DNA from 3 places in the Pseudomonas sp. MC6 genome. Region 1 is predicted to be linked to each of the others. Evidence: predicted binding sites of a transcription regulator. Region 1 holds the regulator's gene; each other region holds the start of a gene.

The links. The regulator FliA, encoded in region 1, starts transcription of late flagellar genes. The targets are predictions, from matches to a motif close to CTAAAGTTTNNNNNNNNNNNGCCGNTAA.
Region 2: the regulator FliA is predicted to act here: its motif matches at 2,115-2,142, upstream of ACOYXE_RS23585 (methyl-accepting chemotaxis protein).
Region 3: the regulator FliA is predicted to act here: its motif matches at 1,550-1,577, upstream of motA (flagellar motor stator protein MotA).

The regions. Positions count from the first base shown of each region.
Region 1 is NZ_CP186504.1:3,250,071-3,253,349, forward strand. It holds gene ACOYXE_RS14500 (chemotaxis protein CheA) at 1-221, opposite strand, end outside; gene ACOYXE_RS14505 (protein phosphatase CheZ) at 276-1,064, opposite strand; gene ACOYXE_RS14510 (chemotaxis response regulator CheY) at 1,083-1,454, opposite strand; gene fliA (RNA polymerase sigma factor FliA) at 1,621-2,361, opposite strand; gene fleN (flagellar synthesis regulator FleN) at 2,358-3,188, opposite strand.
Region 2 is NZ_CP186504.1:5,286,156-5,289,434, reverse strand. It holds gene ACOYXE_RS23585 (methyl-accepting chemotaxis protein) at 32-2,008, opposite strand; gene ACOYXE_RS23580 (LysR substrate-binding domain-containing protein) at 2,193-3,113, opposite strand; gene ACOYXE_RS23575 (NorM family multidrug efflux MATE transporter) at 3,272-3,279, shown strand, end outside.
Region 3 is NZ_CP186504.1:4,456,642-4,459,920, forward strand. It holds gene motB (flagellar motor protein MotB) at 1-626, opposite strand, end outside; gene motA (flagellar motor stator protein MotA) at 630-1,481, opposite strand; gene ACOYXE_RS19925 (HDOD domain-containing protein) at 1,648-3,186, shown strand; gene rhdA (thiosulfate sulfurtransferase) at 3,229-3,279, shown strand, end outside.

The sequences.
Region 1 (3,279 bases):
AACACGTTTTCGGCGATGTGACAGCACTCCACCAGCTCATTGAGCTGAAGGAAGCCGGCGCCCCCTTTTACAGTGTGGAAACCGCGAAAAATTGCGTTGAGCAGATCTGCGTCATCCGGACGGCTTTCCAGCTCGACCAGTTGTTCGGACAGTTGCTCAAGAATCTCGCCGGCCTCAACCAGGAAATCCTGAAGGATCTCTTCATCGGCGCCGAAGCTCATTAATGGGGTGCTCCTACAGGTCTAAAAACCCAAAAAACCTAAAATTCCAAAACTCTAGAACCCGAGGCTGGATAACAAATCGTCCACATCGTCCTGACCGGACACAACGTCTTCTCGTTTATCGGCATGAATCTGCGGACCTTCACCCTGCGAGAGATGTTTTTGTGGATCTTTTTCTGCAAGCATCGCGGCGCGGTCATGTTCGATGCCCGCAAAGCGGTCCACCTGACTGGCCATGAGCACGAGTTTGAGCAAATTGCTTTCGACTTCGGTGACCAGTTGGGTCACACGCTTGATCACCTGACCGGTCAGGTCCTGGTAATCCTGGGCCAGCAGGATGTCGTTGAGATTGCTCGACACCGCACGGTTGTCCGTGCTGCTGCGTGACAGAAAACCGTCGACCCGGCGCGCCAGTTCACGGAACTCTTCAGCCCCGACCTCGCGACGCATGAAGCGACCCCAATCGGCGCTCAAGGTCTGCGCTTCGTCAGCCAGACCATTGACCACCGGCGTGGCGCTTTCCACCAGATCCATGGTGCGGTTGGCCGCGGCTTCCGTCAGCTTGACCACATAACCCAGGCGTTCGGTGGCGTCGGTGATTTGCGACACTTCCTCGGCCTGCGGCATGTTCGGGTCGATCTGGAAGTTGACGATCGCACTGTGCAATTCACGTGTGAGCTTGCCGACTTCCTGGTACAGGCCACGGTCACGGGTCTGATTGAGCTCATGGATCAGTTGCACAGCGTCGCCGAACCTGCCTTTTTCAAGGCTTTCGACCAGTTCGACCGCGTGTTTTTTCAGGGTCGACTCGAAATCGCCCTGTGAAGATTCGTTATGCTCCATAGCTCCCCCGCGCGTTCATCAGCCGATGCGTTCGAAAATCTTCTCGATTTTGTCTTTCAACGCCTGAGCCGTGAAAGGTTTGACTACGTAGCCGTTTACACCGGCTTGAGCGGCTTCGATGATCTGCTCGCGCTTGGCTTCTGCAGTCACCATCAGCACTGGCAGGTGCTTGAGTTTTTCATCGGCGCGCACGTGACGCAGCAGGTCGATACCGGTCATGCCCGGCATGTTCCAGTCCGTTACCAGAAAGTCGATGCTGCCGCTGTTGAGCACTGGAATGGCAGTCACGCCATCGTCAGCCTCGACGGTGTTGGTGAACCCAAGATCACGCAGCAGGTTCTTGATGATCCGCCGCATCGTTGAGAAGTCATCAACGATGAGGATTTTCATGTCTTTGTTCAATTCGACCTCCAAGCAGTCTTAAACGCGCCCAGCACCTGGACGCGCCACTTCAATCAATCGGCGCAGCACTTGAAGACTGTCTGGAGCACAACAGAGCAAGACCGGTGCCGTTCATCACCGCACCAGCCTCGTTCGCAGTGTCCCCACACTGCCTTCAGCGCGCTCGCCACTCCCCCAAACGCCCCCGCAAACGGGCCGCGCACTGGCTGTGTAACTGGCTGACCCGCGATTCACTGACGCCAAGGACTTCACCGATCTCCTTGAGGTTCAGCTCTTCGTCGTAGTACAGCGCCAACACCAGTCGCTCACGCTCCGGCAAATTGGCAATCGCGTCCGCCAACGCTGCCTGGAAACGTTCATCTTCCAGATCGCGTGACGGCTCAAGATGAGCACTCGCGCCATCCTCGTGCAGCCCTTCGTGTTCGCCGTCCTGCAACAGATCGTCGAAACTGAACAGGCGACTGCCCAAGGTGTCATTCAAAATCCCGTAGTAATCGTCGAGACTCAATTGGAGTTCGGCTGCAACCTCGTGATCTTTAGCGTCACGGCCGGTTTTAGCTTCAATTGAGCGAATTGCGTCGCTGACCATACGGGTATTGCGGTGAACCGAGCGTGGTGCCCAGTCCCCTTTGCGCACTTCGTCGAGCATCGCGCCGCGGATTCGAATGCCCGCGTACGTTTCGAAACTGGCGCCTTTGCTGGCGTCATATTTGGTCGAGACTTCGAGCAGGCCGATCATCCCGGCCTGGATCAGGTCTTCGACCTGCACACTCGCCGGCAACCGTGCCAGCAAGTGGTAGGCAATGCGTTTGACCAGCGGCGCGTAACGCTCGATCAGCTCGTACTGAGCGTCGCGTGCCGACTTCTTGTAGTAGTTCATACCGCTTGCTGTCATAGCACGGGCCCTGCCGTTTGCTGCACGAGGCGCTCGACGAAAAACTCGAGATGGCCACGCGGGTTGGCGGGCAGCGGCCAGGTGTCGACCTTCTGTGCAATGGCCTTGAATGCCAGCGCGCACTTGGAGCGCGGGAAGGCTTCGTAAACGGCACGCTGCTTCTGCACCGCTTTACGCACGCTTTCGTCGTAAGGCACGGCGCCGACGTATTGTAGGGCCACGTCAAGGAACCGATCCGTGACCTTGGTCAACTTGGCGAACAGGTTGCGCCCTTCCTGCGGGCTCTGCGCCATGTTGGCGAGGACGCGGAAGCGGTTCATGCCGTAATCGCGGTTAAGCAGTTTGATCAGTGCGTAGGCGTCAGTGATCGAGGTTGGCTCGTCGCAGACCACCAGCAACACTTCTTGCGCGGCGCGTACGAAACTGACTACCGAGTCACCAATACCCGCAGCGGTGTCGATCACCAGTACGTCGAGATTGTCGCCGATGTCGCTGAACGCCTGAATCAGGCCGGCATGTTGCGCCGGGCTCAGGTGGACCATGCTCTGCGTGCCGGACGCGGCCGGGACGATGCGGATGCCACCGGGGCCTTGCAACAGCACGTCGCGCAATTCGCAACGGCCTTCGATCACGTCGGCCAGTGTGCGTTTAGGGGTCAGACCCAACAAAACGTCGACGTTCGCCAGTCCCAGATCGGCGTCCAGCAGCATGACCCGACGGCCAAGCTCTGCCAGCGCCAGAGACAAGTTCACTGACACGTTAGTCTTGCCGACGCCACCTTTGCCGCCGGTCACCGCGATCACCTGTACGGGATGCATGCTGCCCATGTTATTTCTTTACCTTGTCTTGCATAGACGGAGGCCACATTACTGGCTGCGCGTTCACAACCGGAACAATGCATGGCAGACCATCGATGTA
Region 2 (3,279 bases), 2.0 Mb from region 1:
GCCTGCTCGCGAAAGCTATTTCAAAGGCGCATCAACGAAAGCGATCAACCTCGGAACGCAGATCCGCCGCCAGCTTCTCCAGCTCTTTAGCCGTAACAGCCAGGTTCGACACAACCTCACGCTGCTCACTGTTGGCCAACGCAATGCTCTGCAAATTGCTGCTCAACAACGTCGCGGTGCTGCTCTGCTCCTGAGTCGCCGTGGTAATCGCGGCAAACTGTTGCCCCGCCGACCGGCTCTGCTCGTCAATACGTGCCAGCGCCGAGGCAACATTGGCATTGCGCGACAAACCTTCCTGCATCAGCACATTGCCCTGCTCCATGGTGCTGATCGCGTTACCGGTTTCCTGCTGGATGCTGTGAATCATGCTGGAAATTTCATCGGTGGCCTGACGAGTACGCGAAGCCAGGCTGCGCACCTCATCGGCCACCACAGCAAAGCCACGACCCTGCTCACCAGCACGGGCAGCTTCGATTGCTGCGTTAAGTGCCAGAAGGTTGGTCTGCTCGGCGATCGAGGTGATCACACCCACGATGCCGCCAATTTCCTGCGAGCGCTGACCGAGGGTGTTGATCACGGTGGCGGTGCTGTTCAGGGCGCCAGCGATTTGCTCCAGCGAGGACGACGCTTCTTCCATCGAGCTGCGGCCAATCTGGGTTTGCTGGGCGTTTTCCTGCGCCAGACGCTGGGTCGCGCCCATGTTGTCGGCAATGTTCAGCGACGTTGCGCTGAACTCTTCCACCGCGCCGGCCATGCTGGTGATTTCGCCAGATTGTTGCTCCATGCCTTCATAGGCACCGCCGGACAAACCGGACAGGGCCTGGGCACGGCTGTTGACCTCTTCCGAGGAGCGACGGATGTGCTCGACCATCGTCGACAGCGCCTGGCTCATCTGGTTGAAAGCGCGGGACAACTGACCGATTTCATCGTTGCTCGATACGTTCAGACGCACGCTCAGATCGCCAGCACCCAAAGCTTCGGCCTGACGCACCAGGTCACTCAGTGGCGCCAGTTTGCTGCGCAGCAGCCAGACCACAGAACCGACCGCCAACAGCATCGCCAACAGACTGCCGATCGCCAGTTGCGTACCGACGCTCCAGGTCACTGCACGGATTTCGGCTTTCGGCATGCTCGCCACCACCGACCACGGCCCGCCGTCGAACGGTACGGCAACGCTGTAGAAATCCTCGGATTTGTCAGCCCAGAACTGACCTTTGCCCGGCGTCTTGGCCAGACCAGTGATCACTGGAATCGACTGATCCAGCGCTTGCACACCGGCTGGCGCGACCAGCCATTTGTTCTGCTCGTCGAGCAGCGCCAGCGAGCCGGTCTGACCGATACGGAAACGCTTGAGGTTGTCGAACTGGGCGTTCTGCGCGTCGGTGTAGTCGAAACCGACGAACAGCACCGCAATCACCTTGCCGCTGCCATCGCGCACCGGGGTGTATTGGGTCATGTAGGAGCGCTCGAACAACAAGGCACGACCGACGTAGCTTTGTCCTGCCATCAGCTTCGCGTAGGCCGGGTGCGCGTGGTCGAGCAAGGTGCCGATGGCGCGCGTGCCGTCCTGCTTGGTCAGCGAGGTGCTGACCCGCACGAAGTCTTCGCCGCTGCGTACGAACAGGGTGGCGACGCCAGCGGTCATCTGTTTGAACTCGTCGACCTCCTTGAGGTTGTTGTTCAAGACTTCGCTGCCCAGGTGCAGACCCGGGGTCTGGGTGCCGGCCACCGTCACCGGTTCACTCGGGTGAATGCTCAGACCCGCGCTGAAGCGCTTCTCGAACAGTCCGCTCAGGCGCTGGGTGCTTTCACGCAGCGTGCCGTGAAAGGTACTCAGTTGGTCGGCCAGCAGCCGCGCCTCACTGGCCAGATGCTCTTCACGGGTGGCGAGGTTGGCGGAATCCAGCGAACGCAAGGCGAACACCGTACTGCCACTGATAACTATCGCCAGTATTACAGCGAGCGCGAGGCCCAGCTGCGAGGCGATCCGAGCGCGAGGTTGAGACATGGACAGCTCCTGGCCGAGCCACGGGATCCTCCTTGATCTCGACTCGGATAATTTTCTAATAGTGGGGGCGAATCGTGGATACCGGCACGACGGTTCCACTTGCTCATAGTCGGCGGGAAAACCGAATACTTGAGCGCGCAACGTGGGTATGGCGCAAGGCCGCTATTGTGGCGGCTCGAACGTTTCAGCTCAAGCGCTCAACCGCCGGCAGCTCCATGGCGCGGACTTCGCCTTGCAGAAAGTCGCTGAGGCGGCGCAAACGTTCACCTCCGGGACGGGTCTTTGGCCACACCAGATAATAATTCAGTCCGCTGGCGACGGCCGTCGGCCACGGCAGACTCAGGCGTCCTTGCGCGACGTCCTCGGCGACCATCAACAGATCACCCATCGATACACCGTAACCGCGCGCCGCTGCGATCATCCCTAACTCGAGGGTATCGAACACCTGTCCGCCCTTGAGCGACACCTGATCGGACAGCCCCATGTGCTCCAGCCAACTGCGCCAATCGCGACGGTCGGGCGTCGGGTGGAGCAATTCGGTGCAGGCCAGTCGAGCCAGATCCCATGGCTGATCATTCAGCAGGTTTGGCGCACCCACCGGAATCAGCTCTTCAGGAAACAGCAGGCTGGCCTCCCAGTCCGGCGGAAAATGCCCGTCACTCAACAACACAGCACAGTCGAAAGGCTCATCGTTGAAGTCCACCGAATCCACATCCATCCAGGCGCTGGTCAGTTGCACTTCGTTGCCCGGCTGCAAGTGGCGGAAGCGACTGAGTCGCGCGAGCAGCCAGCGCATGGTCAGGGTCGACGGCGCCTTCATGCGCAGAATGTCGTCTTCGGCGCGCAAGGTATTGCAGGCCCGCTCCAGAGCACCGAAGCCTTCGCGGATTCCCGGCAATAGCAGACGCGCCGCTTCGGTCAGTTGCAGATTGCGCCCGCTGCGATGAAACAGCCGACAGGCGAAGTGATCTTCGAGGGTTCGAATATGCCGGCTCACCGCACTCTGGGTAATCGACAACTCTTCAGCCGCACGGGTGAACGAGCTATGTCGCGCCGCCGCTTCAAATGCGCGCAGGGCATACAAGGGAGGAAGACGACGGGACATACAGAAAGCTCCTATAGCGGGATGCAGCCGGACTGACAGAATCTGCTCAGGATGAGTTTTACTCATGCCATCCATCCTTTTTATCCCTTTGTGCAACGCCTGCCAAGCGCCGAGAATCGACGGTCTCCTGTTCCCTCTGAAATCGAGTGGTGATGACCATGCAGCA
Region 3 (3,279 bases), 1.2 Mb from region 1:
CCGATATAAGGCTTGGCATCGGTGTGGCCGCTGATGCTGATCTTGTTCGGCACCGCTTTGATGGTGTCAGCCATGGCCAGCAGGATGTCTTCGAAGTACGGCTTCAGACGTGCGGAACCGGAGTCGAACATCGGTCGATTCTCGGCATCCATGATCTGGATGCGCAAGCCATTTGGAGTGATCTCGAAGAGAATCTGATCCTTGAATTTCTGCAGCTGCGGGTTCTCGTCGACCTTGTTCTGCAGTTCTTGCAGGAGCAGCTCCAGACGTTCCTTCTCGACCTGCTCGGCCATGCCTTCAACCTGTTCGGTGTCGACCGTGACCTTGTCGGGTTGCGGCTGCGACTTCACTTCCGGGTTGAGGGTGTTTTCCGGCGCCAGGGTCGGCGTGCCGCCCAGGTCGATGATGTACGGCGTACCGCTTTCGGAAAAGCCGACCGGGTCTTTGAAGTAACCGGCGATGGCGATCTTCTGCTCCGGCGTTGCCGTGGACAACAGCCACAACACCAGGAAGAACGCCATCATCGCCGTGGCGAAGTCGGCGAAAGCGATTTTCCACGCCCCGCCGTGATGCCCGCCGGCTATGCGCTTGACGCGCTTGATGATAATCGGCTGATTATTTTCCATTTCTTAGCGACCGCGAACGGCTTGTTCCAGCTCGGCAAAGCTTGGACGGTGGGCCGGGTACAGCACCTTGCGACCGAACTCGACCGCCAGCGACGGCGGCATGCCGGAAGCAGAAGCCACCAGCGAGGCCTTGATGGCTTCGTAGACGTTCAGCTCTTCCTTGGCATCGTGGGCCAGCGAGTGCGCCAGCGGGCCGAAAAAACCGTACGCCGCGAGAATACCGAAGAAGGTACCGACCAGTGCCGCACCGACGTGCAGACCGATCGACTTCTGATCGCCCTCACCCAGCGAGGCCATGGTCACCACGATACCGAGTACCGCCGCGACGATACCGAAACCGGGCATGGCATCGGCGATGCCGTTCACCGCATGAGATGGATGCTCAAGGTCTTCTTTGAGGCTGTACAGTTCCATGTCGAACAAGCCTTCCAGCTCGTGCGGCGCCATGTTGCCGGACGACATGATGCGCAGGTAATCGCAGATGAACGCGGTCATGCGTTCGTCTTTGAGCACTGCCGGGTACTTGGCGAAGATCGGGCTCGCGGCGGCATCTTCGATGTCGCCTTCGATGGCCATCATGCCTTCGCGGCGGCTCTTGTTGAGGATCTCGTAGATCAGGCCGAGCACTTCCAGATAGAACGTGTGGCTGAAGCGCGAACTGAACATGCTCAGGGATTTCTTGAGCACGTGCATCGTCATGTAGCCGGGATTGGCCTGCAGGAATGCACCGAGTGCAGCACCACCGATGATCATCACCTCGAAAGGCTGGATCAGGGCGGCAATCTTGCCGTGGGAGAGCACGTATCCGCCGAGCACGCTCGCGAATACGACGATGATGCCGATAATTTTAGCCATAGGTAGAAAGTACTTATTTAAGTCGGGTTCAAGGTCATATTCGGAAGTTAAAAAATCTCTTCTTCTACTTATCGGCAAAACTGCGCCAGACTATAGCCAGTTCAGGCGAAAAGCCAATTTAGCCCATGCCGGGCGCGTCTACAGTCAGTGAAGATCCCGTCCAGACATGGCTAATGAAACGAACGTCCCACACGCAAAACCGACCACCATTGACGGCTGGGTAAAGTTGCTCGACAGCGTCCGGCTGCCCGTACCGCAAGACGCTCACGACAAGGTCTGCCGAGCGATCCGTGACAATCGCAGTTCGTTGCGCGACATCGCCGACCTGATGCAGGACAGCCCGGCGCTGGCCTTGAGCATCATCCGTGAGGCGAATCGTCACACCCACGGGACCATGGCCACCCCAGCGGAAAACCTTGAGGTGGCGATCAATCGCCTTGGCCTCGCCCGCACCGAAGAATTGCTGGCGCGCCTGCCCGCCGAACCGCTGATGCAAATCCCCAAGGCGCTGCGCCAATTGCAGATGATCAGCCAGCACGCGACGCAACAGGCCAACGGTTTTTTCGCCAGTCGCCTGGCGCGGCTGTGGCAGGACATTCACTGGGGCAGCCTGCTGTTTCTGTCGCCGCTGTGGCCGATGGCGCTGACGTATCCGCAATTGCTCGAAGAGTGGGAACTGCGGGTTATCCACAAGGGCGAATCGGCCCGCGTAGTCGAAAAACAATTGTTTGGTGTACGCCTGCTGAAAATCGCAGAAGCGTTGGTGCAGGCCTGGCACCTGCCGATCTGGGTGCAGCAGGGTTATAAACTGCTGCTCAGTGAACAACGCGAGCTGGTGAAGGTGCTGCGCATTGCCCGCGACAGCGAACATCCGCTGCGCCAGCAAAATCGCCTTGACGATGACCCGACGTTGCGCCGCTGGCTCAACCAGCCAGCCAACACCGTGCTGCTGGCCAATGGTCTGGCGCTGTCGGCGCAACAAGCCTGGGACAGTCCGCACAGCGAACGCTGGCAGTACCTGACCAGCCTTTATCTGCAAATCTCGATGGACGAGGTGCAGCAGCAACTGCACCAGCAGGCTGCCAACAGTGCACGCCAGCATGCAATGCCCGATCTGTGGCACCCGGCGGTTTCGCTACTGTGGCCATGGGGCACGCACCGTTTGCCGGCAGGCATGTTGCCGGCTGCTGCGCCGAGCGCTGAAGACCTTGGCCAATGGCGCCGCCAATGCGCCGAACTGCTCGCCGAACCGAGCCGCTTCACCAATGCGATGAGCCTGACCGTCGCCGCTCGCGATGCGCTGGTCGCCAGCGGCATGCGCCGGGTGATGATCCTGATGGCCGATCGCACGCAGTCGAATCTGCGCGTGAATCAAACCGCCGGGCTACCGAAAGAAGCAGCGGCGCTGAATTTTGTCGTCAGCCAGAGCAGCGTGCTGCAACGGCTGCTGGCGCAACAGGCACAGGTGCGGATTACCCCGGACAACAACGCGCAGTTCTCCGCGCTGCTGCCGCCGGGCCTGCGCACACTGTTTCGCGGCGAGCATCTGTTCCTGCGCTCACTGGTGAATAACGGCCGGGTAATCATGATTGTGGTCGCCGATCAGGGCGGCGGGCCGTTTGCCGACATCACCGTGCAAGCTTTTGGCAAAACCGCGCAGTGCATCGAAAAAGCCCTGCACAGCTTTAGCAGCCGTGGCCGATGAGGCTGCGCTACAATTCCCCCCTTTGTGCCCTGGAGACCTCACATGTCTGACTTCTCTGGCTTGCCGCTCGTCATCGAGCCGAGCGACCTGCTC